2 regions of the Rhizobium sp. 268 genome follow, and region 2 is predicted to be linked to the other one. Evidence: predicted binding sites of a transcription regulator. Region 2 holds the regulator's gene; the other holds the start of a gene.
The links. Region 2 encodes LexA, which represses DNA repair genes until DNA is damaged. Its sites were predicted from a motif close to TGTTCNNNNTGTGTTCNG; they were not measured.

Region 1 (14,528 bases), on a different contig from region 2:
AAGATCGACATAATCGTCACCGGGATAGTAGTCCTGCAAGCCCGGCTCGCCCTTCGGCGACCACATGATCTGAGTGCCAGGCGCCTCCTGGCGGACGATATCCATCATTCGCTTATAGGCGGCGATATAGTCCCGCGGGTTCCACCCGGACCACGAAAACCGCCCCGACTTGTCCTCCATCTCCTGGCCCCAGCGAACGATCACCGGGCTTTTCAGCTGGGATATCATCTGCGCGATCGCCCGCATGTTGACATCGTAATCGCCGCGCAGGACCTTCCGGCGAAGCTCGGCGGAGGTCAGCCGCCAGTCGACGTCCCAGGACCATGGCTCCACGGTGATCAGCAGATTGCGGCCTCTGGCCTGCGCGTAGGCATCGGCGACGCGCAGCGTCTCCAGATCGACGTCTTCCCAGGGCAGGAACAGCGCTTCGGTTGAGACATTCGATTGTGCGCCAAAATCGCCATGCGGATCGTAGGCCCCGAACTTGATGCCGTCGGCATGAAGTTCGGGGCGTTTATCGATGATCGTCTTGACGCTTGCAGCCGGGTTCGGGGCTATGCCCGCATATTGCACCTCGCTTCGGCCGGGCATATCCGCGGCACACAGCAGGAGCAGCGCGATCGCTGCGGTGGAGAGGTTCTTTTTCATCAGCTTCTTCATGGCTCACCCTCCTTTTCGGGCTACTTCCTGGCTCAGCAGGACCTGCTTCAGGTCACGCGCCTTGTCGCTGACCGAATCCATGGGAACGAGCTTGCGAAACTCGTCATCCCCGCGCACCGACGCATGACGGAAGACGTACCAATTGCCGTCCGGCTGGCGCCGCTGATAGATCGTGTTGCCGATCTTGCGGTGGCCGAAACAAGTGCTGGCGCGGGCCGCACCCTCGGCGTTCGTCCAGGTGGCGCGCATGCAGAGCTGGCCGAGGTCGTCGACCACCCACTTGCCTTCGGCAAAGGATTGCTTGCCCTTATCGTTCACCCAGGCGACGAAACGCCGGCCGTCATCCAGGAAACGGCCGCCGCCGGTGTTCCAGACCCAGGTCTTGTCGCCATAGATGCGGTAGAGCTCATAGGCGCTGAGCGGCGTCGGCGTCGGCGCCATCTTGCCAGCTGCCTCGGCGCACTGGGCCGCCGCTGGCAGACACAAGCTGAGAGCAAGGGCCGCTCCATAAAGTTTCGATCCGATACGCATTACTTCCTCCTGTTCGACACTTACCGGTTCCGCCGGCTCAGACACCCTGTTGGTCCCGTCCCATGTTGCCGAACCCATTCCATTTGAGACGGAATTTCGTGATCTTGGTCTTGCCGCCGCCGAGGCCGGCGCCGGCCACGGCAAATTGCGTTTCGGTGAAGCTGACGAATGGCTGGCCATGGGAAAGGGCTTCGAGGCTGCGGAGGCCATGGCCGCCCAGTTGCATTCCGCCGGTAACCCAGATGGCAAGCCCCATGGCGGTCGCGAGCCGCAGCCCATGCGATTGCGGCAGCAGCGGCAGGCCGTTCTCGATTGCATGGCGAACGACGATCAGCACCGTCAGCAACAGATAGATCGACAGGTTCATCGCGGCGAAGATGTAAAAGCCCTGTGCGGCAGCGGCCTCGCTGGCAAAAGCCATGGCGACGGCGCACAGCCCGGCGAGCGCGATATAAGGCGCGACGACGCGCAGCGGCAGAGAATGCTGCTGCTGCTGTCCCTTCGGCGTGATGCGGAAATCGACGAAGGAGCCGGAGATGCGATCGCGCATGGCGGCCAGGCTGCCGGCGAGCGACCACGGCCAGCGCAGGAAGATGAAGGCGAGCCCCTCCCAGCCGAACAGCTTCGCATCATACGGCCTGAAAGTGCCCGTCGCCCGCCAGAACACGGAGAATAGCGTCAGCACGACCGATATCGGCGTGAAATGCACCAGAAAATCAGGATAGGTGACGTTGACGAAGACATGGCCCGTCAGCAAGGCGGCAACCGGCAGCAGGAACATAACGGCCATGAAGACGGAAAAGAGCGGATACCACAGCTGCGAGAACACGAACTGAAATTTCAGCCGCCACGGCAGATGCGCGATGTAACCGCCGGAATGCTGCAGCAAAATGGTGACGAGGCTGCGCGACCACTGGAATTCCTGGACGACGAGATCGGCAAAATTCGCCGGTCCGTCGCCATGGGCGATCGCATCGACGGCATGCACGCCACGCCAGCCGCCGGCATTCATCATCAGTGTCGTCGAGTGGTCTTCGGCGAGTTCCGGGCCGAGGCCGCCGATTTCACGAAGCGCTGAGGTGCGAACGGCATAATGCGAGCCGATGCAAAGCGGCGCCCAGCCATTGTTGTAACCCGTCTGCAGCGAACCGTGCAGGCTGGCTTCAGCATAGAGCCTGCCGCGCGCGGCCCAGCTCGTCGCGGCGTTGGCATCGCAGATGCTGGGCGCGGAGACATAGCCGATGCCGGGGTCGGCGAAGGGACGGAGGACCTCACGGAGATAGGTCGGAGTCGGCACATGATCGGCATCGAACTGGGCGACGAAATCGTAACGCGCATAGCCGAAATGGTCGTAGAAATAGGCGAGATTGCCTTCCTTGCAGCGCGTCCGGCGCGGCCAGGTGGCGCGATGATATTCCGCCACGCCCTTTCGGGTGGAGATCAGCACGCCGTGTTCCGCGCACCAGCGCCGGGTTTCCTGTGAAGGATCTTCGTCGGCCAGCCACACATCGAAATCTACGCCGATCTGGTCGAGCATGGCCCGCAGTGTTGCGCGGACCACGGCAAAGGGCTCGGACGGCGCCTTGGTGACCACCATCGCCACCCGCCCTTCCGGCAGCCGCGCGTGGGGGCTGACCGTTCTCGCATCGAGGAAGATCAGGATGAAATAGGCCGGCACAAGCGTGATCCAGCCCAGCACGAGGGTAATGAGCACGAAGGCCGTCCAGGAAATGATGTGAGCCGACTGGCACCACCAGATCCAGAAATAGCCGAGTGCCGCCAGCCAGCAGAGGATGCCGAAACCGTAAACGACGCGGTTCCAGCCGGCGAAGACGGCATCGAATGCATCCGCGGAGGCGGCTTTCGCCGTCCTGGTGCGATGGCCGATTTCCGAACCGATGCTCATGCCTTCACCTCCAGCCCGAACGTGGGACCGGCGGTGCGGATGATCGTATCGATATCCGAGAGAGAGGGCGCGAAGCCGAGTTCCGCCTTGGCTTTTGCCGTGTCGGCAAAGAGGATCGGCGGATCGCCGGCCCGGCGGGGACGATACCGGACGGGAACTTCACGGCCGGTCGCGCGATAGATGGCTTCGAGGATCTGGCGCACCGAGGTGCCGCGGCCGGAGCCGAGATTGACGCTGAGCGAATCGCCATCGGCCATCAGGTGATTGACGGCGGCAAGATGCGCCTGGGCGAGATCGCTGACATGAATATAGTCACGCACGCAGGTTCCGTCTTCGGTGGGATAATCGGTGCCGAAGACATCGAGGCGCTCCAGCCTGCCGGCGGCAGCGAGAAGGGCGCGGGGGATAAGATGGGTTTCCGGATGGTGGCGCTCAGCAAGCTCGCCGTCCGGATCGGCACCGGCCGCATTGAAATAGCGCAGCGCGGCGAAGCGGATGCCATAGGCGGCGGCAAAATCTTCGAGCGCCATCTCGAAGATCAGCTTGGTGCGGCCGTATGGATTGACCGGGTGCTGTGGAGTTTCCTCCAGTATCGGCAACGAGGCCGGGACACCGTAGGTGGCGCAGCTGCTCGAAAAGACGATCCGGTCGATATCCTGGTCGAGGCAGGCCTCAAGCAGCGTCAGGCTGCCGACGACGTTGTTGCGGTAATATTTCCTGGGCATTTCGACGGATTCGCCGACATAGGCGTTGGCGCCGCAATGGATGACGCAATCGGGCGAAAACTCTGCAAGGGTCCGGCGCAGCGTGGCGGCATCGGCGAGGTCCGCCCGGATGAGCGGTCCCCAGCGGACACTGTCGGCATGCCCCGTCGAGAGATTGTCGTAGGTGACGGGGACCATACCGGCACGCGACAGCGTTTTGCAGATATGACTGCCTATGAAACCGGCGCCGCCGGTAACCAAAATGTAGCGGGGCATCTCATACGACCTCCGCCTTCTCGGCGCCGGCAAGCAAGCCGTCGAAATAATCGACGGTGCGCGCCAGGCCGGTTTCAAGCCCGATGCAGGGTTGCCAGCCCAGATCGGCCATGGCCCGGGAAATATCCGGCCGCCGCTGGCGCGGGTCATCGGTGACCGCCGGCAGATGAACGATCTGTGAGCGCGAATTGGTGAGGTCGCGAACGATCTCCGCCAGGCGCCGAACCGTGATCTCGGCCGGATTGCCGAGGTTGATCGGGCCGTGGCAGGCGTTGCCGGCGGCCGAGAAACGCAGGAAGCCCTCGACGAGATCGTCGACATAGCAGAAAGAGCGGGTCTGCTCACCGTCGCCATAGATCGTCAGATCTGCATTGCGCAAAGCCTGTACGATGAAATTGGAGACGACGCGGCCGTCATCCAGGCGCATGCGCGGCCCATAGGTGTTGAAGATGCGGCCGACCTTGATGTCGACGCCGTAGGTCCTGTGATAATCGAAAAACAGGGTCTCGGCGCTGCGTTTACCTTCGTCGTAACAGGCCCGCGGTCCGATCGGGTTGACGTTGCCGCAATAGGATTCCTGCTGCGGGCTCTGGTTCGGGTCGCCATAGACTTCCGACGTCGACGACTGAACGACGACCGCACCGGTCTTGCGGGCGCAATCCAGGGTGTTGACGGCGCCAAGCACGTTGGTGAGCAATGTGCCGACAGGATCCCGCTGATAGTCGGGCGGAGAGGCGGGCGAGGCGAAGTTAAAGATGAGGGACGCTTCGATATCGAAGGGTTGGCGAACATCGTGCTCGACGAGCTGAAAACGGGCGTTCGATGCGAGGTGATCGACGTTCACGCGGCGCCCGGTGGAAAAATTATCGAGGCAGATGACTCGGTGGCCGCGCTGTAGAAGCCTTTCGCAGAGATGCGAGCCGAGGAAACCGGCGCCGCCATTCACAAGAGCGGTGCCCAAATCCTTGCGCACCGGCATGTCTGTCACTTCGGAATAGCCTTCGCTGGGAACGAAACTACGCATTACAACTCCTTCCCATGTTTTAGTCTTTTGTTTTAGTTAAGCACTTCATGCCGTCCTTATCCTGTTGGATATTCATTGTACCGACTCTGTACCGACTATCTCAACATGAATAACTTTTGAGTTATTCTTAGAACAACTGAATTACTATTAAAATGATAAGACGATTGCGGATAAGGTCAACTTCAAAAATTCCAAGTATTCGAAATAATTACGCAACTATTCTTTGATGTAACAAATGATTAATCATTTTCTGTCTATTTTACCCTCAGAGCGAGTGTCCAGACCGCGCTCAAGCTTCACTCAATGCAGCTCACCTAGAAGTAACGGGAAGATCGGCCGGGCTGAACCGCACGACCGGCCTTGCATCCGGAAGCGCCATATGCGAGGGGTTTTGGCCATGTTGAAAAAACAAGCTGCAGCGCAGCCGAAAGGCTGGCGTCTATTTCATCTTGCGATGTTTGCCGGGGGAACGACGCTTCTTGCGATCGGGACAGCGGCCTGTACCGTCGTTAACGACGACATAGCCGCCGTCGCGAAAAAGAACGTCGTCGTGGTCGAGGCCCCGCGCGCTGCAAAAACCTATGCCTATCCGGCAAATCGGCCCGAACGCCCGGCTACGCCAACGGTTCGCGTCGCCTATCACGGCTCAGCGCCTTATATCTGCTCTCCCAGCGGCTTCGGACAGAAGTCGCGCTGCTTCGCACGTCCGTCGATCTGACGCAACAATCAGTGCGACGGCCTTGTTTGCGCGTCTGAATGGACGCGTGGCGCGCGAGAGTATTTGCGCCTTTCTTCGGTTCACCAAGATGCTCAGCCTTTTTGTTTTCACGCCATTCCCGGCAATAGCGCGCTTTGCCTGGCAAAATCGCTAGCCAATTTGCCGGACTTGCTCTGGATCAGTTGCGCCACCGGCCGGACATGTCGTCCTCGCCGGCGGGATGCTCGTTGAAGAAACGGGATGCAGCTTCCGTGCGGTTTCGGACGTTCATCTTCTTGTAGATGTTGCGGACGTGAACCTTCACGGTGTTTTCGGAAAGATGCAGCTTGTCGGCGATGATCTTGTTTTGCGTGCCCTTGCATATGAGGTCCAGGATCTGAACCTCGCGCGTGGTCAACGAGGAGATGCTGTCGCGTCTCAGCTTCAGCGCATTGGTGCGCGCCGCATCGACCGATTTTGTCTGATAGAGCGAAGGCTCCAGCGGGGTGTTCTTGTTGGTGAGGCGATTGAGAAGGGCTGACGGAAAATGTTCGCCACCCTTCATCAGCAGATCAACCGCGGCCATAAAGACATCGAGCCGCAGGTTGAGCGGCAGGACGCCATCGATGATCCTTGCCTCCACCAGGCGGCTGACATAGGGTTCGAGCATGTCGATCGCTTCGACGACGAGTCCGACGGAAGTTTCCGGGTGATTTTCGCGAGCAGCCTGCAGCGCTTCATGAAGCTCGGGCGCAGGTATGTGATAGAATAAAACAAGCTTTATATCGTTGGCATCTTTGTCCAGCATCGGCTTTGTGCTCGTTATGCTTGACACCTCACAGTTCGGAAATTTCTTCGCCAGCGCTTCTACCATGCATTCAGAAAACAGGTCCGCCTTGGCGACCACTAGTATAGTATTTCTCGATGACTCCAACTTCCGTCCCTGGTCAGAATTCTCCGTCTCTGAGCCTGTCATGAACATATACGCCTCCCCTAGCGTTACACTTTACTCAAACGTGGAGCGATGGCGGGTATTCAATAGTATGAAATGCCGGCCCCGGATGTCACCGCCTTATTTTTTAGACATTTCTTAATTATGTTAATACGGATTGAGAAGGAAGGAAATGGCCCAAAGTGATTAGTTTTAGCGGGCGAAAAACAACAATATACTAAGCTTTGGTTGTATTTTTACTATGATGCGTACTTCGAGGTTAAATTTGCTCCCAATATAGATCAGAGCTCGATGTAATAGTTCAGTACAGATTGTTATATTTTCGTCCTCAAGCGGATATGGGCCGAACAACCGTCGAATGGCGCCACTCAACCCCGCGGCGAGCGCTGCAAGTCTTACTCTCGTCGCTCGGCAATACCCCACCTGAGACGTCCCATTGCTCCACCGACAGGGGCTAGACGGAGGTGGTCAATCTGCCTTAGCCCGAATTGATATCTATCGGCTCCGCATTTTTTCCAGCAATCTGTGATCGTCGCCAAAGTGGCGGCATGGACGATCCAGGTATCGGCGTGTGTTTTTGGTACGTGGCATCCATTTAGGGCAAATCAACGACAATAAAGCCTGAACACTCCTCATCCTCGTCAGGATGCGGAGCTGGATATGTGCGGCCTTGTACTGAGTACGTACGGTCCCAATACCAACGGTTTGACGAACAAATCGCGATGAAGCTGCAGATGACTGGTATCGAATACATCTGCCGATGTTAACCGCATCGGAGCGAGCGCGAGCAAGATCCCATTTGAGATGAGAGGGATTTCGAAAAGCTGCTCCGGTTTTTTTCTGGAGAGATTTTGATGTCTGACGCCTATAAACACGACCCGAAACCATCGGGCGACGTAACCGAAATCACGAAGGTCGGGGCGCTGGCCGACGGCTTTGCCAACAGCGCTATTAATTCAACTGAAGTCGACGACGGCTCGACAGGTTATGTCGGTGGCGTCGCCAATGGCGACAATCGTGACAATACCGACAACAGCGTCGACGTCGACGTCAAAGCCGAACTCTCCGCCAACAATGGCGACAACCGCGATAACGAATACGACTGGAGCTACAAGTCCGACGACGACACCAGCACCAAGACCACGACGATCACCGACACCAAAACCGACTACGACTGGAGCTATGATAGCAAGTCGTACAGCGACAACGACACCAAGACGATTACGGACACCGATATCAAGACCATTACCGATACCGACACCAAGACGGTTTCCGATAGCAACAACACCGCTGACAGCTTCAACAAGACGGACACCGACTTCGCCGTCATCGAGGACGTCAAAGATTTCGACAACCTCGGCGTTGCCGGCCACGACCTCACCTTCAACCTCGGCGACGACTTCTCCTTCACGCTCGACGTCGACAGCATTCTGAATGACTCGCTGTCCGGCGCGGGCAACGACAGCGGCTTCAGCGCCGTTCAGGCAAACCATCTGGCCGACCAGGACAGCGCCTGGAACATCAAGATGGAGAACGAAGGCGCCCAGAACCACTTGAACGCCAATGCAGGCACCGCCGATAGCGCGGAAGGCATGGAAATGGACGGCCGGGGCTGGGATCTCAAGGCCGGCGACGACGCCACCGGCTCGAGCGCGGCCGATGCTTCGGCGATCCTTGCCAATTCAGGCTTCCACCTCGAGCTCGTTCAGGGCGCGAACCTGCTCAGCAACACGGTCGACTCCAGCGTCATCGGCGGCAATTCTCATGTCTCCGACGTCGGCGAGGATACCGGCACCTGATACTAACCTCCAGCGACCAAGACGAACTGCACCGGCCGGCGCCGGTGCAGTTCGACTGTTTGAAAACGGTTTGACGACCATGGCTCCCGGCGGGGCCGCTTTAAAAGGCCGATCGTCATTTCGAATGGGAGGGCCGAACCATGCATATCGAGAAGATTTCGGAAATCATTGCGCACTTCATCGGTCTCTTCGAGATGACCACCGAAGAGATGAGGGCGCGCACCAAATTTGCCGAAGGCACAGGAGCCGGCGACGATGGACCGGTTCTGCCGGATCAGGACGCGTTTACCGCGGCCTTCACTTCCAATCTGCAGCTCAAGGACTACGATCCCGAGATCATCTACAAAGGCGGCAGTTACGAGATCGAATTTGGTCCTTCGCGTCATTTGGGCCGCGTCTTCGAAGAGAGCATCGAGAAGCTGGCGGCGATTGCCGCAAGGGACATCCCGTTACCGCATTTCGGCTCGCCCACGGATATCGTGCTGTCGAATGAGCCGGAATTGAATGTCTTTGCCGGGCCTGGTTCGGCGATCAGTCATGTCCTCCAGGTCAACGTGCTTTACGACGACGACTATCTCGACATGACGGACGGCAATCATGCTGCCCGGGACACGAGTTTCGTCACCGAGCGGCTGGCGGAGTTCGGCACCAAGGCCGAAGTCTTCACGCCTTTTTCGGATCTCCACCGAACCGACAGCTATGACGGCGCCCTGAAGATCGCCCAGGATCTGGAAAGCTACATCCATAATGCCCGCGATACCAAGGATGCCGCAAATGTCCAAGACGAGGATAGCGAGAGCTGCGGTGCAACGCCGCCAAGCACCGACGCCACGCACGATTTCATCCGCCTCGATCCCGAGGTCAACGGTCCGGTTTACGTCAACGGCAAGATCGAGGCCGAGATCCCTGTCCTCGATGATTTCCTGCCCTACCGCGGTCTCGCCAAGCTCCCGGAAGAACCCGACGATAGCAATTCATCCGTTGAGCAGACCGACCCAAGCGGCAACAGCCTTGAGGTGACCGCCGGGGCGAACTTCGTCATCAACGTCGCCTCGGTGATCAATACCGCCGTCATCACCTCGGTCACCGCGGTGATGGGCGACTACCATCAGGTTGATGCGGTTTCCCAATCCTTTGTCTATAGCGATAATGACGATATCGCCTCGGCGCTGCGCGCATCCGCGCACTCGGCCGAGGAGGCGGGGACAGTCGCCAAGAATATCGCGGTCTTCCAACAAAGCACCTTCGAAGCATCGAGCCATGCCGAAACCGATGCTGCCGATCCGACGTTCCCGACCAGCTGGCGCGTCAGTGTCATCGACGGCGATGTCTCCTTCGTACAATGGGTCGAGCAGTATCACTTCGTCAGCGACAACGACACGATGACGGTCACCACCTCGGGATCCGAAACCACGGTTCTGACAGGCGGCAACACCTCCATCAACCTCTCCTCCTTTTTCGGGATGGGCATGCAATATGATCTGGTGATCATCGGCGGCAATGTGCTCGACATCAACAGCATCACGCAGATCTCGCTGCTCTACGACAATGACTGGGTGCGGGCGGAAGACGGCGCCGATCCCGGCGCCGACATCGAGACCGGCGACAATCTGATCTGGAATTTCGCCTCTATTCACAATGTCGGCGCAGGCAGCCCCTTCGAGGCAATGCCGGATTATATGATCGAGACCCAGAAAGCCATCGAAGATCGCGATCCCAACATGCCGGAAGGGCTGTCCTTCGATGTGAATTTCCAAGGCTATGCCGGCCTCAACGTGCTCTACATTACCGGTAATCTCTACGACATGACTGTTATAAAGCAGGTCAGCATCCTCGGCGATTCCGATGATGTGACCCAGGCGGCATCGACGCTTCTGAAGAACAATCCCGATGCAACGGTCACGATCGACACCGGCAGCAATGCGGTCGTCAATATCGCCGAGATCATCGATTATGACAGTTTCGGCCAGACGACCTATCTGGCAGGCCAGCTCTACTCGGACGCTATCCTCATTCAGGGCGGGCTTGTAGAGCATGACACGACCCAGCCGCACCAGGCAGACGACAGGCTCGCCAACGAAGTCATCGCCTTTCTCAACGACGATGATCCTGCGGCCGGCGATTCTGCCGATGGCGTAATCAATGCAGGGCATGACCTTTCTTGGTCGTCGGCGCATCCCGCCGACGTCATGCAAGCCGTGGTCGCGTGACCCTGAGGATTGTGAGAGAATCACGATGAACCAGATTTCGAAACAAGTCTTTGCAGCGGGCAGCGCCCTCGATTTGAGGTCAGGCAATATTCCCTCCGCTGCGCCCTCGGAAGCGGTGAGGAACGATCTGTGCATCTCTGCGATCGACGAAGCCGTCGAGAACCTTCGTCGGCTCACCGGTGCCGCCGCTTCGTCTGCGTCTTCCGATCGCAGCAAGGCGCCGGCCGATGTTCCAGCAAGCGACGCTGCCCATATGGCGCGCGCAGCCACGGTGCAGGCACCCCTCCCGCAAAAGACGGTGACGTTGGAATCCTCATTAAAAGCCTGGAATGCAGAACCGGCGGCTCCCGCTGCAGTGATGAGGGGCCCGGCACCAACAAAACCAGTGGAAGAAAAACCGGTTGAAGCAACACTGGCGGAGGCATCCGACCCATCGCCGATCGAGGCGCGGGCGACGCCTGAACTGCCGAAAGAGAAAACCGAGCTCAAATCGAGCCCGACGATGCCTTTCGCTAAGACCATCGAAGGCGACAGCGGTCCGGTCAGCGAGACCGACAGGCGTCTCCGCACCGGCGGAGGCGGAAATGGCAAGCATTCCGATCCCGGGGGCGGCGAAGGCGGGGGCGGGGGAAGTGGCGGCGGTTTTCACAAGCGCAGCGAGCCTGTGAATTTCGCCGCCAGCCTCGCGCGCGGCATGGGGGCCGTACGGCGCAACATGGTGGTCGTCATGATGTTCACGATCGCCATCAACATGCTTCTGCTGGCGATCCCGCTCTATCTCTTCCAGATATCCGACCGGGTGCTGACCAGCCGCTCGATCGACACGCTCGTCATGCTCTCGATCGCCGTGCTCGGCGCCGTGCTGCTTCAGGCCTTCATGGATACGGTTAGGCGCTTCATCCTGATGCGAACCGCGGTGGAACTCGAAGTGCAGCTCGGCGCGCCGATCCTCAGCGCTGCGGCGCGGGCCTCGCTGCATGGCAGCGGCAAAGACTATCAGACGCTCCAGGACCTGCAGCTGCTGCGCGGTTTCCTCACATCCGGCACGCTGATTGCGTTTCTCGACGCGCCGCTAATGCCGTTCTTCGTCGTCGTCGTTTATTTCGTGCATCCGCATCTCGGCATCATCATCATGACCTGCTGCGCGGTGCTATTCTTCATCGCCTATCTGAACCAGAAATTCACCGCCCGGCAATTTGCCGAATCCAACAGCTATCTCAGCCGGGCGAATTTCCACCTGGATTCCATGTCGCGCAATTCGCAGATCATCAACGCAATGGCGATGATCCCCGAGGCAGTGAAGATGTGGGGCCGGGAAACGGCGGGCTCGCTGAAATCGCAGGTCGAGGCGCAGGACCGCAACATCATCTTCTCCGGCATATCGAAGGCCTGCCGCATGATCACCCAGATCACTCTGCTCGGCTGGGGCGCGCATCTGTCGCTCTCCGGTGAGCTGACCGGCGGCATGGTGATTGCCTCTTCGATCATCTCGGGACGCGCACTGGCGCCGATCGAAGGCGCCATCGAAGGCTGGCACCAGTTCAACCGGTCGGCGGCCGCCTATTCCAGGATCAAGAGCCTGCTTTTGAACTCGCCGTTGAACTTCCCGCGCCTGCGCCTTCCCAATCCGGAAGGCCGGCTCGATGTCGAACGCATTCTGTTCGTGCCGCCGCCGCAGAAGAAGGTCATTCTCAACGGCATCTCCTTCTCCCTCAGGAAGGGCGAATCGCTGGCGGTCATCGGCAATTCCGGGTCCGGCAAGACGACGCTCGGCAAGATGCTCGTCGGCTCGATCGTGCCCACGTCGGGAAATGTGCGCCTTGACCTGATGGATCTGCGAAACTGGGATCAGCGCCAGTTCGGCGAAAGCATCGGCTATCTGCCGCAGGACGTGCAGCTCTTTCCCGGCACGATCAAGGCGAATATCTGCCGCATGCGCGACGACATCGAAGATCACCAGATCTACGAGGCCGCGGTGCTGGCCGACGTCCACGAGCTCATCGCGGGTTTCCCGCAGGGTTACGAGACCATCGTGGCGGCCGACGGCGCTCCGCTTTCGGGCGGCCAGAAGCAGCGCATCGCGCTTGCTCGCGCCTTCTTCGGCAATCCCAAATTCGTCGTCCTCGACGAGCCGAATTCGAACCTCGATACACAGGGTGAGGCAGCCCTTGCCAAGGCGCTGATCCATGCCAAGAAGCAGGGCATCACCACCGTGACGATCACCCAGCGCCCGGCCCTGCTCCAGTGCGTCGACAAGATCCTGGTGCTGAAGGACGGCACTGTCGCCATGTTCGGGGAGCGGATCGAGGTGCTGCAGGCGCTATCGAAGAACAACAGCAATAACGGTCAACAAGCACCGCGCATCGAAGGGTGAAGGCTATGGCACGGAAACAACAGGAGACCGCCGGTCCGGTGCAGCTCGAATGGTATAGCGACGTGCCGCGCTCGATCCGGATGCACAGCATCGTCGGCCTGACGGTTCTCTTCACCTCGTTCGGAGGGTTCGGCTTTTGGGCCGCAACGGCGCCGCTCGCCTCGGCTGTCATCGCCCAGGGAAGTTTCGTTGCGACGGGCAACAACAAGATCGTCCAGCATCTGGAAGGCGGCATCATCAAGGAGATGCGCGTCAGCGAGGGTGATACCGTGAGGGAAGGCGATATTTTGCTGACCCTCGATCCAACCGCCTCTCGCTCGAATGAGCGGATGCTGCAGCTTCGGCGCCTGCGCCTGGAAGCCGTCGTCACAAGGCTGCGCGCCGAAGCGCAGGGTCTGCGCGAATTCCACCTTCCCGCTATTGTGACGAAAGAGGCGGGCGATCCGGACATCAACGCGATCATCCAGAGCCAGAACATCGTCTTTCACAGCAAGCAGATCAAGCTCGAAGAGCAGCTCAATCTGATCGAAAAAAACATCCAATCGCTGGAATATCGCTTCGCCGGTTATACCGGCCAAAAGGAATCCTTCGAAAGGCAGCTATCGCTGCTGACCGAGGAACGCGACTCCAAGGCCCGGCTGGTCAAGGTCGGCTATATGCGCAAGACGGATCTCTTGGCGATCGAGCGGGCGATCGCCGATGCCATGGGCGACATTGCGCGCCTGAACGGCGAGATCAACGAGAGCGAGGCAGAAATCGCCAAATTCCGCCAGGAAGCCGTCATCGCCGTCAACTCCAACAAGCAGGCGGCGCTCGATGCGCTTGAGACCGCCGAATCCGATCTCGACAGCGTGCGCGAACAGATGCGCGAGGCTGCAGGCGTGCTCGAGCGCACCACCATCCGTTCACCGGTGTCGGGAACCGTCGTACGCTCCTATTTTCATACCGCCGGCGGCGTCATCACCACGGGCAAGCCGATCATGGAGATCCTGCCGGCGCATGTGCCGCTGATCCTGGAAGCGCAGGTGCTGCGAACCTCCATCGATCAGCTGCGCGAGGGAGAAATGGCATCGGTCAGGCTGACGGCGCTCAACCGGCGGACGACGCCGGTTCTAGAGGGCAAGGTCTTTTATGTCTCGGCCGATTCGATCGAGGAGAATGCGGGCCTCTCGGTCAAGGACGTCTATATCGTTCGCGTCGCAATACCCGACTCCGAGATTGCGCGGGTGCATAATTTCCATCCGGTTCCAGGCATGCCGGCCGAAGTGCTGATCCAGACGTCGGAACGCACCTTCTTCGAATATATCAGCAAACCAATTACCGACAGCATGTCCCGGGCTTTCAAGGAACGCTGAGCGATCCAGCAAACGACGGGGGTCCGCGAGGATCAGGGAT
Region 2 (14,528 bases):
CATCACCCGCCCCTTATTTGTAGCAAACAGCCTTCACCGCATCGACGACTTCACCGACGTTCGGAAGCGCCAGCTTTTCGAGATTGGCGGCGTAAGGCATCGGTACGTCCTTGCCCGCAATCGTCAGGATCGGCGCATCGAGATAGTCGAAGGCCTGCTGCATGACGCGGGTGGCGATTTCGGTGCCGACTGAAGACTGCGGATAACCTTCCTCGACGGTGACCAGACGGCCGGTCTTCTTGACCGATTCGATGACCGTCGGAAGGTCCATCGGCCGGATGGTGCGAAGATCGATAAGCTCGACGTCGATGCCGATCTTTTCGAGTTCGGCAACCGCCTTCGTCGCATAGGTCATACCGATGCCGAAGGAGACGACTGTGACGTCCTTGCCCGAACGGTGAATACGGGCCTTGCCGATCGGCAGCACGAAATTGTCGAGCTTCGGCACGTCGAAGTGCTGGCCGTAGAGAATTTCGTTTTCGAGGAAGATGACCGGGTTCGGATCGCGGATCGCTGCCTTCAGCAGGCCCTTTGCGTCGGACGCCGTATAAGGCATGACGACCTTCAGGCCGGGGATCGCGCTGTACCAGGCCGCATAATCCTGGCTGTGCTGGGCGCCGACACGGGCGGCCGCACCGTTCGGGCCGCGGAAGACGATCGGAGCACCCATCTGGCCGCCGGACATATAGAGCGTCTTGGCGGCGGAGTTGATGATGTGGTCGATCGCCTGCATGGCGAAGTTGAAGGTCATGAACTCGACGATCGGGCGCAGGCCGGCCATGGCGGCACCGACGCCGACGCCGGCAAAGCCGTGCTCGGTGATCGGCGTATCGATGACGCGGCGGGGGCCGAATTCCTGCAGCAGGCCTTGGGTGACCTTGTAGGCGCCCTGATATTCGGCGACTTCCTCGCCCATGACGAAGACGTCGTCGCTGGCGCGCATTTCTTCGGCCATGGCGTCGCGGAGCGCTTCGCGCACGGTCATCGACACCATTTCGGTGCCGGCCGGGATTTCCGGATCGTTCGGAACGGCAGCCTTCGGCTCGGCCGGAACGGGAGCAGCAGCCGAACCGGTGTTGGTCGGCTTTTCTTCCTGGGCAACCTGCGGAGCAGCGACTGGCTGAGCAGCAGCAGGCGCAGTGGAAATCGCGTCGGCCGATTCGCCGTCCTGCAGCAGCACAGCGATCTTGGTGTTGACCTTGACGCCTTCGGTGCCGGCATCGACCAGCAGCTTGCCGATGACGCCTTCGTCGACGGCTTCGACTTCCATCGTCGCCTTGTCGGTTTCGATTTCGGCAATCACGTCGCCTGAGGTGACCTTGTCACCTTCCTGCTTCAGCCATTTGGACAGCGTGCCTTCTTCCATCGTCGGAGAGAGGGCGGGCATGAGGATATCGATAGGCATGGGTTCCCTCCCCCGATTAGAGCAGAATGTCGGTGTAGAGCTCGGATGCATCCGGCTCCGGATCGGCCTGGGCGAAATCGGCGCTGTCGGCGACGATGTCGCGGACATCCTTGTCGATCGCCTTCAGATCGTCTTCGGAGGCCCAGCCCTTTTCGATGAGGCGCGCCTTGACCTGCTCGATCGGATCCTGCTCGGAGCGCATCTTCTGCACTTCTTCCTTCGAGCGATATTTCGCCGGATCCGACATGGAGTGGCCGCGGTAACGATAGGTCAGCATTTCGAGAATGATCGGGCCCTTGCCGGAGCGGCAATGTTCGAGCGCCTCGTCGGCGGCCGCCTTGACGGCGCGAACGTCCATGCCGTCAACCTGGATGCCGGGGATGCCGAAGCCGGAGCCGCGCAGCGAGTAGTTCGACTGCGCAGTGGCGCGGGCCGTCGAGGTGCCCATGGCGTAGCGGTTGTTCTCGACGATATAGACGATCGGCAGCTTCCAGAGGGCCGCCATGTTGAAGCTCTCGTAGACCTGGCCCTGGTTGGCGGCGCCATCGCCGAAATAGGCGATCGAGACATTGCCGTTGCCGCGGTAATGGTTGGCAAAGGCAAGACCGGTTCCGAGCGAAACCTGGGCGCCGACGATGCCGTGGCCGCCGTAGAAATGCTTCTCTTTCGAGAACATGTGCATCGAGCCGCCCTTCCCGTGGGAATAGCCGCTGCGGCGGCCGGTCAGCTCGGCCATGACGCCGCGCGCTTCCATGCCGGTTGCCAGCATGTGGCCGTGGTCGCGATAGGCGGTGATGACCTGGTCGCCTTCCTTCTGCGCCATCTGCATGCCGACGACGACAGCTTCCTGACCGATATAGAGGTGGCAAAAGCCGCCGATGAAGCCCATGCCGTAAAGCTGGCCAGCCTTCTCCTCGAAGCGGCGGATCAGCAGCATCTCGCGATAGGCCTTGAACTCCTCATCGCGATCGAAGTCGGCTACCGGGCCTCCATTCGATGCTTTGGCTGCCGGTTTTGCTGCAGTTTTGCGGCTGGAAACGGTCGCGGTCTTTCGCGGCGCCATTCAACCCTCCCTATGGGTTTGTCGTTTCTCGATGGCGCGTACCATAGGGAAGAAATATGACCACAGCAATGCCATAATTGCATGGCTCGTATTCAGCACTAAACTATTGGAAATACAAAGAAAATTCCAATTAACCGAATTCCGGTTAATTGGAATAATGGTTGAATATGACGATCTCGTCCGCGCGCGACATATTGAGCTGATAGCGCGCTTTTTCGTCCAACATATCCTTGTCGAGCGAGCCATCACTCAGAAGCGCGACCTGATTTTCCAGATGTTCGCGCTTCGCCTTCAAGATCGCAAGCTCTTTTTCACGCGCGACGCGCTGGTGCTCGAACGTCTCCGTTGCGCGCAGGCCGTAATCGCCGTGAATGCAATGATAGCCGAAATAGGAGAGGAAGGCGACCGTCATGGCCGGAATGACGAAGCGGCCGAATTTTCTCTTCTTATGATGCTTTGTCCACATACACGCATGCTCTTGAACGCATTACCAATTCGTTCAGCATAACGCCCAGAGATTAACCGTTCGTTGACCGTAAAAACGGCCAACAAAAAACCCGCGCCGGGAGGGCGCGGGTCAAATTATCGAAAGCAGATTCGATCAGCCGCGAATGATCGAGCGGCCGGCATACTGGGCCTGGGGGCCGAGGCCTTCCTCGATGCGGATCAGTTGGTTGTACTTGGCAAGACGGTCCGAACGGGACAGCGAGCCGGTCTTGATCTGGCCGCAGTTGGTGGCGACAGCGAGATCGGCGATGGTCGAATCTTCGGTTTCGCCGGAGCGGTGCGACATGACGGCTGTGTAGGCAGCCTTATGCGCCGTGTTGACGGCGTCGAGCGTTTCCGTCAGCGAACCGATCTGGTTGACCTTGACGAGGATCGAGTTGGCGACACCCATGCGGATGCCGTCGCGAAGACGGGCGGAGTTGGTGACGAAGAGATCGTCGCCGACGAGCTGGGTCTTCTTGCCTGTGAGGTCGGTCAGCGTCTTCCAGCCGTCCCAGTCGTCTTCAGCCATGCCGTCCTCGATCGAGATGATCGGGTACTTGGCGGCAAGTTCGGCCAGATATTCGGCCATGGCGCCCGATTCGAGCGTGCGGCCTTCACCTTCGAGGACGTATTTGCCGTCCTTGAAGAACTCCGTCGAGGCGCAATCGAGACCGAGGTAGATGTCCTCACCCGGCCTGTAGCCGGCTTTCTCGACCGACTTGACGATGAAGTCGAGGGCTTCCGAAGCGCTCTTCAGGCCCGGTGCGAAACCGCCTTCATCGCCGACATTGGTGTTGTGGCCCTGGGCGGCCAGTTCCTTGCGGAGCGTGTGGAAGACTTCCGAACCCATACGCACGGCTTCGGCGATCGTATCGGCGCCGACCGGCAGGATCATGAATTCCTGGAAATCGATCGGATTGTCGGCATGGGCGCCGCCGTTGATGATGTTCATCATCGGCACCGGAAGCAGGCTCGCGGAAGCGCCGCCGACGTAGCGATAGAGCGGCAGGCCGGAGGCTTGGGCAGCAGCCTTAGCGACGGCCAGCGACACACCGAGGATAGCGTTGGCGCCGAGGCGCGACTTGTTCGGCGTGCCGTCGAGCTCGATCATGATGTTGTCGATCTGGATCTGGTTTTCGGCATCGATGCCGCCGATCGCGTCGAAGATCTCGGTATTGGCCGCATCGACCGCTTTCTGCACGCCCTTGCCGAGGTAGCGCTTGCCGCCGTCGCGCAGCTCGACCGCCTCATGGGCGCCGGTCGAAGCGCCCGAGGGAACGGCCGCGCGGCCCATGCTGCCGTCTTCGAGATAGACATCGACTTCGACGGTGGGGTTGCCACGGCTATCGAGAATCTCGCGGGCGATGATATCGGTGATTGCAGTCATGGGTTCTTCCTGCTCGGTGGGTGATCAATCGTTCGAAGCCTGTCATAATCGAAGGCGTGCAAATTACAATGGCACATTGCGGCACCCTCGACCTGCATGTCCGATCGTCGCTATAGCACGAACATGTCAGGCTTTTGACTGTCAGCCCTTGGCGACAGCGTCAAAGGCCAGCAGCTTTTCCAGAAGCCGCGGCATGTCCTTCAAATAGACCATGTTCGGGCCGTCGGACGGTGCGTTGTCGGGGTCCTGGTGGGTTTCGACGAAGACGCCGGCAATGCCGGTCGCCACCGCTGCGCGCGCCAGCGTTTCCACGAATTCCCGCTGACCGCCGGAGGAATCGCCCTGCCCGCCCGGCTGCGCCACGGAATGGGTCGCATCGAAGATAACGGGCGCGCCCATCGAAGCCATGATAGGCAGCGAGCGCATGTCGGAAACCAGCGTGTTGTAGCCGAAGGAGGCGCCGCGTTCGCAGAGCAGCACGTTAGGATTGCCGCTGGCGTTGAGCTTCTTCAGGACGTTCTTCATGTCCCAGGGGGCGAGGAACTGGCCCTTCTTGACATTGACGGCACGGCCGGTCTCGGCGGCGGCGATCAGAAGGTCGGTCTGACGGCAGAGGAAGGCCGGGATCTGCAGGACATCGACCACCCTTGCCACTTCGGCGCATTGCTCGGCGGTATGAACGTCGGTGAGAACCGGAAAGCCGAATTCCTTCTTGAGATCGGCGAAGACCTGCATGCCTTTTTCAAGCCCGATGCCGCGCTCGGCCGACAGCGAGGTGCGGTTCGCCTTGTCGAAGGAGCTCTTGTAGACGAGGCCGATGCCGAGCTTGGCGCAGAGCTCCTTGAGCGTGCCGGCAACCATGAAAGCGTGGTCGCGGCTCTCCATCTGGCAGGGGCCGGCAATCAGCGACAGGCGGCCGGTATTGGAAAAGGTGACCTGGCCTGCGCCCTCGCCGATCCTGACTTCCGAATTCGTATCAGTGCTCATCATCTTTCCTCGAAGGCGAAAAGCGTGCCCTGCCCGGGCGCCGGCTTCACCAGAATGCGATTGTTCTTGCGCGTGTAGGTCACTCCGTTAGCAGCCAAATGCGCTTCTGTCACGGCAAGATCGGCGACGGTGAAGAGGATGGCCCGGCCGCGCAGGCCGCGGTCGGCGGATAAGACGGCAACCTCGAAATAGGCCTCCAGCCCCTCCGGCGTCATCAGGCTGATTTTCGCATTCGGCGCCGCGATATTGACGCCGAAACCGGTTTTCTCGACCGCCGACTGCGCCATGGCAAGGCTGACGAAACCGGCGTAGGCGGCGGCATCAGGCGCGCACAGCGCGATCTCGGCGATGCCGGTCACGCCATTGGCATGTGTCTCCAGCGCGCCGCGGTCGGCGGGCAATGGATTGATGCGCTGGCAGGTAAAGAGAAAGAAGTCCGGCGCACGCAGATCCGCTGCAAAGGCCAGTTTGAAGCTGCCGACGCTTTCGGAACCGTCCGGCATCTTCATTGGCCGGCTGAACTCCAGCATCTCGCCGGCGCTCGATCCGCCGGCAGCGAAGTGCCGATGATCGTGGCCGGCATCCTCGGTGCCGAAAACCACCGCCGAAAGCCCCTCATCGCCGCAACGGAAGCGGAAGGCCCGGTTGCGGGCGGTGAAGACATTCCCTTGCCGCGCCGAGGCCTCGCTCTCCTCGACGCTGGCGATACCGAGCGGCTCCAGATAGGTCTTGTCGGCGAAGAAGACACAGGCATTCTCCGTTCCGAAGGGATGGCGGGCATCGGCGGCAACCGTGAAGCCGAGCTTGCCGAGCCGCTCGCGGGCCAGATCGATATTGACGACGGGCAGCACGACATGATCCAGCGGGTGCGGTTTGGCGGAACGCTCGTTCATCATATCCCTCCCTCAAACGATAAGAGATGTGCGACAGCACCACCCCCAATGCAAGACATGTGTGCCAATCCGGCGAATGAAAATAAAAATCTCAAAGAGTTGGCGGCAAGTTTTACGGAAATTTAGCTACTTGCAGAACACATATGGAACATATAGTGTCTGTTCTGGATTTGTTTCAATCAGGGGTCACACGCCGATGCTCACGCGCAAACAACAGGAGCTTCTCCTTTTCATTCATGAGCGCATGAAGGAATCCGGCGTTCCGCCATCTTTCGACGAGATGAAGGATGCCCTGGATCTGGCCTCCAAATCCGGCATTCATCGCCTGATTACAGCGCTCGAAGAACGCGGTTTCATTCGCCGCCTACCGAACCGCGCCAGGGCGCTCGAGGTCATCAAGCTTCCCGAAGCCTATAGTCCCAGCATCCAGCCCCGGCGCGGCTTTTCGCCGAGCGTCATCGAGGGCAGCCTCGGCAAGCCCCAGCCGGTCGCCGCCCCCGCGCCTGTAAAACCCGTCGCCGACAACGGCAACTCGGTCTCGGTGCCGGTCATGGGCCGAATCGCTGCCGGTGTTCCGATCTCGGCAATCCAGAACAATACCCACGACATCGTCGTTCCCGCCGACATGCTCGGCTCCGGTGAACATTATGCGCTGGAGGTGAAGGGCGATTCGATGATCGACGCCGGCATCTTCGACGGCGACACGGTGATCATCCGCAACGGCAGCACCGCAAGCCCCGGCGACATCGTCGTTGCCCTCGTCGATGACGAGGAAGCGACGCTGAAGCGCTTCCGCCGCAAGGGCGCCTCGATCGCGCTTGAGGCGGCCAACCCGGCTTACGAGACCCGGATCTTTGGGCCCGACCGCGTCAAGGTGCAGGGCAAGCTCGTCGGCCTCATTCGCCGCTATCACTGACACTGGACAGGCCGGATTCGGTAAAACTGTTGCTGCGCCAGTCATAGGCGCGCTGGCGCATCCATGGCCGCGACAGCGTTTCGAATGCGGTTGCGACCTCCAGGCCGGTATCTGCGAAGCGCAGCTCGAGGGAACCGGTCTTGCGCAGCGTCTCACCGGTGAAGAGCGTCGCGCCTGAGCGGCAGCTGTTGAAACGCAGGCGGACCGGCGTCACGACGATATCGGCTGCATCGCAGGCCGGGCCGAGATAAGCGGCATTGTCGATGATGCTTACCACACGGCCATTGCCAAGCCTTGATATGCACCAGGCCTTTTTGACGCAGGAGAAGCGGTTTGTTTCACCGCCCGCGGCGGCCCCCCGCATCGCTGTCCTTGCTTCATTCTGTTGCTCGCGGGAAAGCCTGACGCGTCGGTCTTCCCCCTCCGGCGGGATAGCGGGGCCACCCAGCATCTTCGGCGGGTGATGCGTCGGCAGGACCAGCGCTCTTTGCCACTGGTCGAAGATGAAATCCGGCGGGTTTTCACGATTGGAAGCCATTGCCGCGGTCTCGACGAGCGCGACCAGACCGCCATCCTCCGAAATCACCAGATCCGGCGGCCGGGAAACCGGCAGAATCAACAGAATGAAGGTCGAAACGGCGAGGATTGCTGAGCCGGCATGGCGCAGCCGGGTGCGGAGCAGCGTCAGCAGCAGGAAGCCTGCCACGGCGATGGCGAAATACCAGGCGGGCAAGCGGCCGACGCCGATATCGCCGCCCCAGCCGGACACTGTCTTGGCGACCGCGATCACCAGATCAAGGCCGAAGCCGACCACCTTCCAGAGCGGAGCGTCCAGACCGAACGGCATGAGCAACATCGCCAGCAGCCCGGCCGGCATCACGATGAAGGAGATGATCGGCATCGTCGCGAGGTTTGCCGGCAGGCCGTAAGCGGTCAGGCGATGAAAATGTTCGATCGAAAACAGCGCCGTGGAAAAACCGCCGATCAGCGAAGTCAGGAAGACGCCGCCGAAGAAACCGGCGACCGCAACGAGCGGCCGGAAGACCGGCAGCCTCAGCAAAGCGTTTTCGCGAATGCGCCGCTCCTTCCACAACTGATAACCCGATACCAGCGCCAATGTCGCGGCAAAGGACATCTGGAAGCTCGGGCCCAGGACTTCGGAGGGCGAAATGGCGATGATGACGAGGGCCGAGAGCACGACATTGCGCAGGCTGATCGACGGCCGATCGAAGAAGACGGCAATCAGCATGATGGCCATCATGATAAAGGCGCGTTCAGCCGAGACCCCGAAGCCGGAGATCAGGTAGTAAGCGGTGACGGCGATGAGCGCGCCTGCTGCGGCGATCTTCTTGGTCGGATAGGCCTGGGCAGCACCTGGAAAGAGGCTGAGCAGCATCCGGAAGCCGACGAAGAAGATGCCGGCCGACAACGCCATGTTGAGGCCCGAGATCGCGACGATATGAGCAAGGCCGGACTGGCGCAGCGCCTCCGTCGTCGCATTCGAGATGGCGCGCCGCTCGTCGGTCACCAGAGCAGCGGCAAAAGCGCCCGTATCGCCGGGCAGGATCGATCGAATGCGATCGCCGATACCGCTGCGCAGCCGGTAAAGCCATTCGAGCATTGCTTCCGACGTCGACATTGCACCCTGCGGGCCCGCCCCCAAATCCCTCTCCGGAGCGCCATAGAAGAAGCCGTTGGCACCGATGCCGTCGAAATAGGCACTGAAGGAGAAATCGTTGAGTTCAGGCAGCGCTGGGCCTGCCGGAGGCGTCAGCCGCGCCCTGCCGGTGATGATGTCACCGATCTCGAAAGGCGTATCGGCGCCGCGGACGATCGCGGTGATGCGCCCCGGCCGCCGCTTCAGCTCCGGCGCCTCCGTGCCGGTGACGGCAAGGATGTAGCGCCAACGCCCACGTCCATCGCCTTCCCGCCGTTCGACACGGCCGGTCACCGTCGTCGTCACGGATGAATCGAGGATCACGGTCGAAGCCCTCCAGCTCTCGAATTGTGCTGAGAGCATGCCGCAGGCGAAAAGCGCCAACGCCAGGAAGCTGGCCTGCAGCACCGGCCGGCTGGGGCCGGCGACGAGAACCACGACCGCCGGCATCGCCAGGCAGAGAAGCGACGCGACGAGGGGAAAATCCCATGGCGCGAGAAACCAGAAGGCCGCCCCGGCGCCGAGGAAGACCGGCGAGAACAGCAGCAGTCGGCCATGGTCGGCCTCCTCGCCCAGCATGCGGATTCCGGCACGCAGCGATTGCGAGGCCGCGGCCGGCAGCCGGTGGCGCAACGGCATCGCGGACTGGGTCCTTGCCGACCGTTTCACCACCGCGGGCGCGGCAAAACCTGGGGAATCGGCCAGGCCGGCGCCCGCTTCCGGCCGCAATTCGACTGTCGTCAATTCCTCCATGCCCCGCCCAAGATCACCCGCGCCTGCGGGCAGAATGCAACCTTCAATCAAAACGAGCAAGAATAATCGATTGAAATATGAGGGAAAATCGCCACCGCCAAAAGAGCAGTCGAATCATTGGCTTCCGGTATGCGCGCAGCTCATCGCTGCAGTGCCTAAAAGGTGATGCCGCAATGCACAAAATGCCGTCACGGTAACTTGGCATTAGCTTCGCGATCATATAGCTATCGGTGAGGACGCTTAACCCCTATGGCGCTTTTATGGCGCCACCGCCATTTCGGAGGATCAGTATGACGGATCAAAGCGCTACAATAAAAATCGGTGACAAATCTGTCGACCTAGCCGTCAAGAGCGGCACGATCGGCCCGAGCGTCATCGATATCGGTGCTCTCTATAAGAACACCGCTTCCTTCACTTACGATCCGGGTTTTACCTCGACCGCATCTTGTGAATCCAAGATCACCTACATCGACGGCGACGAAGGTGTGCTGCTGCACCGCGGCTATCCGATCGAGCAGCTGGCCGAGCATGGCGACTTCCTCGAAGTGTGCTACCTGCTTCTCTACGGTGAACTGCCGACCACCGCGCAGAAGAAGGATTTCGATTATCGCGTTACGCACCATACCATGGTGCACGAGCAGATGAGCCGCTTCTTCACCGGCTTCCGCCGCGATGCGCATCCGATGGCCGTCATGTGCGGCTGCGTCGGCGCCCTGTCGGCTTTCTATCACGACTCCACCGACATCACCGATCCGCACCAGCGCATGGTCGCCAGCCTGCGTATGATCGCCAAGATGCCGACGCTTGCCGCGATGGCCTACAAGTACCATATCGGCCAGCCTTTCGTTTATCCGAAGAACGATCTCGACTACGCCTCTAACTTCCTGCGCATGTGCTTTGCTGTGCCTTGCGAAGAATACGTGGTCAATCCGGTGCTCGCCCGCGCCATGGACCGCATCTTCATCCTGCATGCCGATCATGAACAGAACGCCTCGACCTCGACCGTCCGTCTCGCCGGCTCGTCGGGCGCCAACCCGTTCGCCTGCATCGCGGCCGGCATCGCCTGCCTCTGGGGCCCGGCCCATGGCGGCGCCAACGAAGCAGCGCTCAACATGCTGAATGAGATCGGCTCGGTCGACCACATTCCGGAATATATTGCCCGCGCCAAGGACAAGAACGATCCGTTCCGCCTGATGGGCTTCGGTCACCGCGTCTACAAGAACTACGATCCGCGTGCCAAGATCATGCAGAAGACGACGCATGAAGTGCTCGGCGAACTCGGCATCAAGGATGATCCGTTGCTCGAGGTGGCGATGGAGCTGGAGCGCATCGCGCTCACCGACGAATATTTCATCGAAAAGAAGCTCTATCCGAACATCGACTTCTATTCCGGCATCACGCTGAAGGCGCTGGGCTTCCCCACGACCATGTTCACCGTGCTCTTCGCGCTTGCCCGCACCGTCGGCTGGATCGCCCAGTGGAACGAGATGATCGAGGATCCGGAGCAGCGCATCGGCCGCCCGCGCCAGCTCTATGTCGGCGAACCGAAGCGCGACTACATCCCGGTTTCGAAGCGCTGATCGCTTCGGCCAACATATCGGCCCGAAAAGGAGAAAACCCGGTCAGAGACGACCGGGTTTTTTCTTGTCCAGCACGTCGAGCAGGATTTCGGCGGCATGTTCGCCTGGTGGTTTTTCCGTCTGCATGCGCTGCCAGATGAGATCATAGCCTTCCTTCATCGCCTTAAGCTGGTAGGTGTCAGCCGACAGCCTTTCCATCCAGCGGGCGAGGCTTGCCCCGCGAACGACGTCGTTCAGATATTCCGGGACGACGGCGTAATCGGCAATCAGGTTCGGCAGTGCGCCAGTCCAAGTCTTGATGCTTGACGTCAGCAGACGCATGATCCAGTCGACCTTGTAGGCGGAGACGACAGGAACATCGGCAAGCGCCAGTTCAAGAATGACGGTTCCCGATGCCGCCATCGCCGCATCGGCTTCAGCGAATGCCTTCCATTTAGCTTCAGCGCCGACAACGATCTCCGGCTTGACCGCCCATCCCGCCGTCAGTTGGCGGACAAGCGCTTGCCTGTGCGTCACCGTCGGCAGAACAAAGCGCGTCGGCCCATTGCGGGCGACAAGTTCGCTTGCCGCCACCTCGAAATGGGGCAGGAGCTTCTGGATTTCCGAGGAGCGTGAGCCGGGCAGAAGCAGGATCGCGTCGTTGCCGGGCTGCCTGTCGGCGCGCCGGCGCCGGGTCTCCAAGAGCGCCGGGTCGGCGGTCAGGCGATGGCCGACATAGGTGGTTGCCGGCCCGCCAAGGCGCTGCATCGCCGCCGGTTCGAAGGGCAGGACGGCGAGCACATGATCGACATAGGCGAGCATGCGCGTGGCGCGATATTCTTTCCAGGCCCAGACGCTCGGACAGACGTAATTGACGACAGGCAGATCGGGCAGCGCGGTGCGGACGCGCTTTGCGACGCGATGGGTGAAATCCGGGCTGTCGATGATGAGGAGAATGTCGGGCCTTGCAGCGACGATGGCAGCGGTCGTCTGGCGGATCAGCGTATACAGCTTCGGCAGCCGGCTCAGCACCTGGGTGATGCCCATGATCGACAACTCGGAGAAATCGAACAGGGATCGCAAGCCCTCGGCCTGCAGCCCCTCGCCGCCGACGCCGACAAGTTCCACCGGCCCGGTGTGGACCCGCTTCAGGGCGGCGACGAGATCGGCGCCGAGCAGATCACCCGATACCTCGCCGGCAATGACGGCGATCTTCAGCGGCGCCCCGTTCATTCGAGCCCCCATGCCGGCAGCCCGCGATCGATGCCGCAGACGAAAAGCCCTGCCTCATCGGCGGCCTTGATGACGGCGGCGCGATCGAGCACCAGCGAGCGGCCGGCCTCTACCGCGATGCCGCCGAGACCGGCTTTTTTTGCGTTCAGGATCGTGGAAACGCCGATCGCCGGCAGGTCGGCGCGGATATCCTGCTGCGGCTTGCAGAGCTTGACGAGCGCGCCGCGGCGCCGCGGCGAGATGCGCCCGGCGGCTCTGAGACCCGCGACACGGTCCAGCATCTCATCCGTACCCTCGAGCCCCTCGAGTGCCACGACACGGCCGCCGATGCTGATAGCACCCTGCCCGACATCCAGCCGACCGAGCATGTCCGCGGCTTCGGCGGCGCGGCGGATATCGCGCCGGTCTTCCTCACTAGGCGTCGTCGCGCCAAGCGCACCAACAGAGGCAAGCAGATCCGGAGCAATTTCATGGGCGCCGACAACCCGGCGGCCGTTCCCCTCAATCAGCCGGATCACCATCTGCAGAACCGTGTCGTCGCCGCCGGAGAGCAGTGTGCGGATGGCGGCCGGCACTTTCATCAGAATGCGCAGTGTCGGACGCACCTCGCGCCATTCCGGTCGGCGGGCGACGCTGCCCGACATCACGACACGGCCGACACCATAACGGCTGAGCAACCCATCAAGAGCTGCGAAATCGCCGATGCCGATGACGGCGTGATCATAGTCTTCCCAGCGCCGGTCGCTTTCATCCTTCAGGGCGACGATGACGGGATTTTCACCCGCCGCACGCGCGGCTTCGGCGACATAAGAAGGCAGAAGACCGCCGCCGGCAATGATCGCCAGCCGGCCCGCAGCGGTGTCGCCTGATAAAGCCACGGATCAGCCCTTCTGCCCCCGGGTCGGCGAGGACAGAGCGCGATCGCTGTCGGCGGCGATGAAATCGAGGATCTGGACCGCCTGCTCGCAATCGGCATATTCGTCGCGGATGGCGGCGGCGTTTTCGCGGACGGAGCCCGTTCCTTCGAAGATCGACTTATAGGCGCGGCGTACCCTGTGGATGACGGCGCGGTCGACGCCGGCGCGGGTCATGCCGACGACATTCAGGCCGCTCAGCAGACCGGGATTGCCGTTCAGCATACCGTAGGGAATGACATCGTAACTCACTGCCGAAAGCCCGCCGACGAAGGCCTGACGGCCGACACGGGTGAATTGGTGAACGGCCGAGCCGCCGCCCAGAATGACGCGATCCTCGATGACGACATGGCCGGCGAGCATGACATTGTTCGACATGATCACGTGATTGCCGACCTTGCAGTCATGCGCGACATGGGAATTGGCAAGGAAGAGGTTGTTGTCGCCGACGATCGTCTGGCCGCCGAAATCGGCCGTGCCGGTGTTCATCGTCACACCTTCGCGCATCGTGCAGTTGGCGCCAACCGAAAGCGTCGTCTCCTCGCCGCCGTGATGCACGCTCTGCGGATCGCCGCCGATGACGGCCATCGGAAAGATGCGCGTGCCCTTGCCGATCACGGTGCGGCCGGTGACAATAGCATGCGACAAGAGCTCGACATTTTCATGCAGGACGACGTGCGGCCCGACATGGCAGAAGGGACCGATCTTGACGCCCTCACCGATCACAGCCCCGTCTTCGACGACAGCCATCGGATGAATGCGGGCGCTTTCGGCAATAGTGCTCATGCCTGTTCCTTACGAACGATCATTGCGCCGATATCGGCTTCGGCGACCAGGGCGCCGTCAACCTTGGCGTCGCAATGGAATTTCCAGATATTGCCGCGCTGCTTGTGCTTGGCGACATGGAATTCGACGCGGTCTCCAGGAACGACAGGCTTGCGGAAACGGGCATTCTCGATGGTCATGAAGTAGACGAGGTTGCCGGGCTGGCCTTCCTTCTTGGCACAGATCGCACCCGCGGTCTGCGCCATGCCCTCGATCAAAAGCACGCCCGGCATGATCGGAGCTTCCGGAAAATGGCCGGTAAAATGCGGTTCGTTCACCGTGACATTCTTGATGCCGATCGCCGAGTTGTCGCCGTCGATCTGGATGATCTTGTCGACCATGAGGAAGGGGTAACGATGCGGCAGCAGCTTCATGATCTCGATGATGTCCGCCGAAGAAAGCGTTGTCGTGGCTTCTTCAGTCATTTTCCTTGCCTCCAGGGTTCCG

Region 1: a site for LexA is predicted at 7,576-7,593, ahead of OS035_RS08670 (fibrinogen-binding protein). Genes of this name have one in related genera too.

What each region holds. Positions count from the first base shown of each region.
Region 1 is NZ_JAPPSO010000003.1:429,328-443,855, forward strand. It holds gene OS035_RS08635 (glycoside hydrolase family 26 protein) at 1-660, opposite strand, end outside; gene OS035_RS08640 (DUF995 domain-containing protein) at 664-1,191, opposite strand; gene OS035_RS08645 (glycosyltransferase family 2 protein) at 1,229-3,097, opposite strand; gene galE (UDP-glucose 4-epimerase GalE) at 3,094-4,077, opposite strand; gene OS035_RS08655 (UDP-glucuronic acid decarboxylase family protein) at 4,079-5,101, opposite strand; gene OS035_RS08660 (hypothetical protein) at 5,499-5,819, shown strand; gene OS035_RS08665 (helix-turn-helix transcriptional regulator) at 5,998-6,780, opposite strand; gene OS035_RS08670 (fibrinogen-binding protein) at 7,605-8,549, shown strand; gene OS035_RS08675 (hypothetical protein) at 8,690-10,759, shown strand; gene OS035_RS08680 (type I secretion system permease/ATPase) at 10,785-13,133, shown strand; gene OS035_RS08685 (HlyD family type I secretion periplasmic adaptor subunit) at 13,139-14,488, shown strand.
Region 2 is NZ_JAPPSO010000009.1:220,525-235,052, reverse strand. It holds gene OS035_RS19385 (hypothetical protein) at 1-3, opposite strand, end outside; gene OS035_RS19380 (pyruvate dehydrogenase complex E1 component subunit beta) at 14-1,405, opposite strand; gene pdhA (pyruvate dehydrogenase (acetyl-transferring) E1 component subunit alpha) at 1,422-2,468, opposite strand; gene OS035_RS19370 (FtsB family cell division protein) at 2,614-2,934, opposite strand; gene eno (phosphopyruvate hydratase) at 3,070-4,344, opposite strand; gene kdsA (3-deoxy-8-phosphooctulonate synthase) at 4,486-5,331, opposite strand; gene OS035_RS19355 (VOC family protein) at 5,331-6,224, opposite strand; gene lexA (transcriptional repressor LexA) at 6,421-7,140, shown strand; gene OS035_RS19345 (ComEC/Rec2 family competence protein) at 7,121-9,550, opposite strand; gene gltA (citrate synthase) at 9,841-11,130, shown strand; gene lpxB (lipid-A-disaccharide synthase) at 11,173-12,342, opposite strand; gene OS035_RS19330 (LpxI family protein) at 12,339-13,220, opposite strand; gene lpxA (acyl-ACP--UDP-N-acetylglucosamine O-acyltransferase) at 13,224-14,042, opposite strand; gene fabZ (3-hydroxyacyl-ACP dehydratase FabZ) at 14,039-14,506, opposite strand; gene lpxD (UDP-3-O-(3-hydroxymyristoyl)glucosamine N-acyltransferase) at 14,499-14,528, opposite strand, start outside.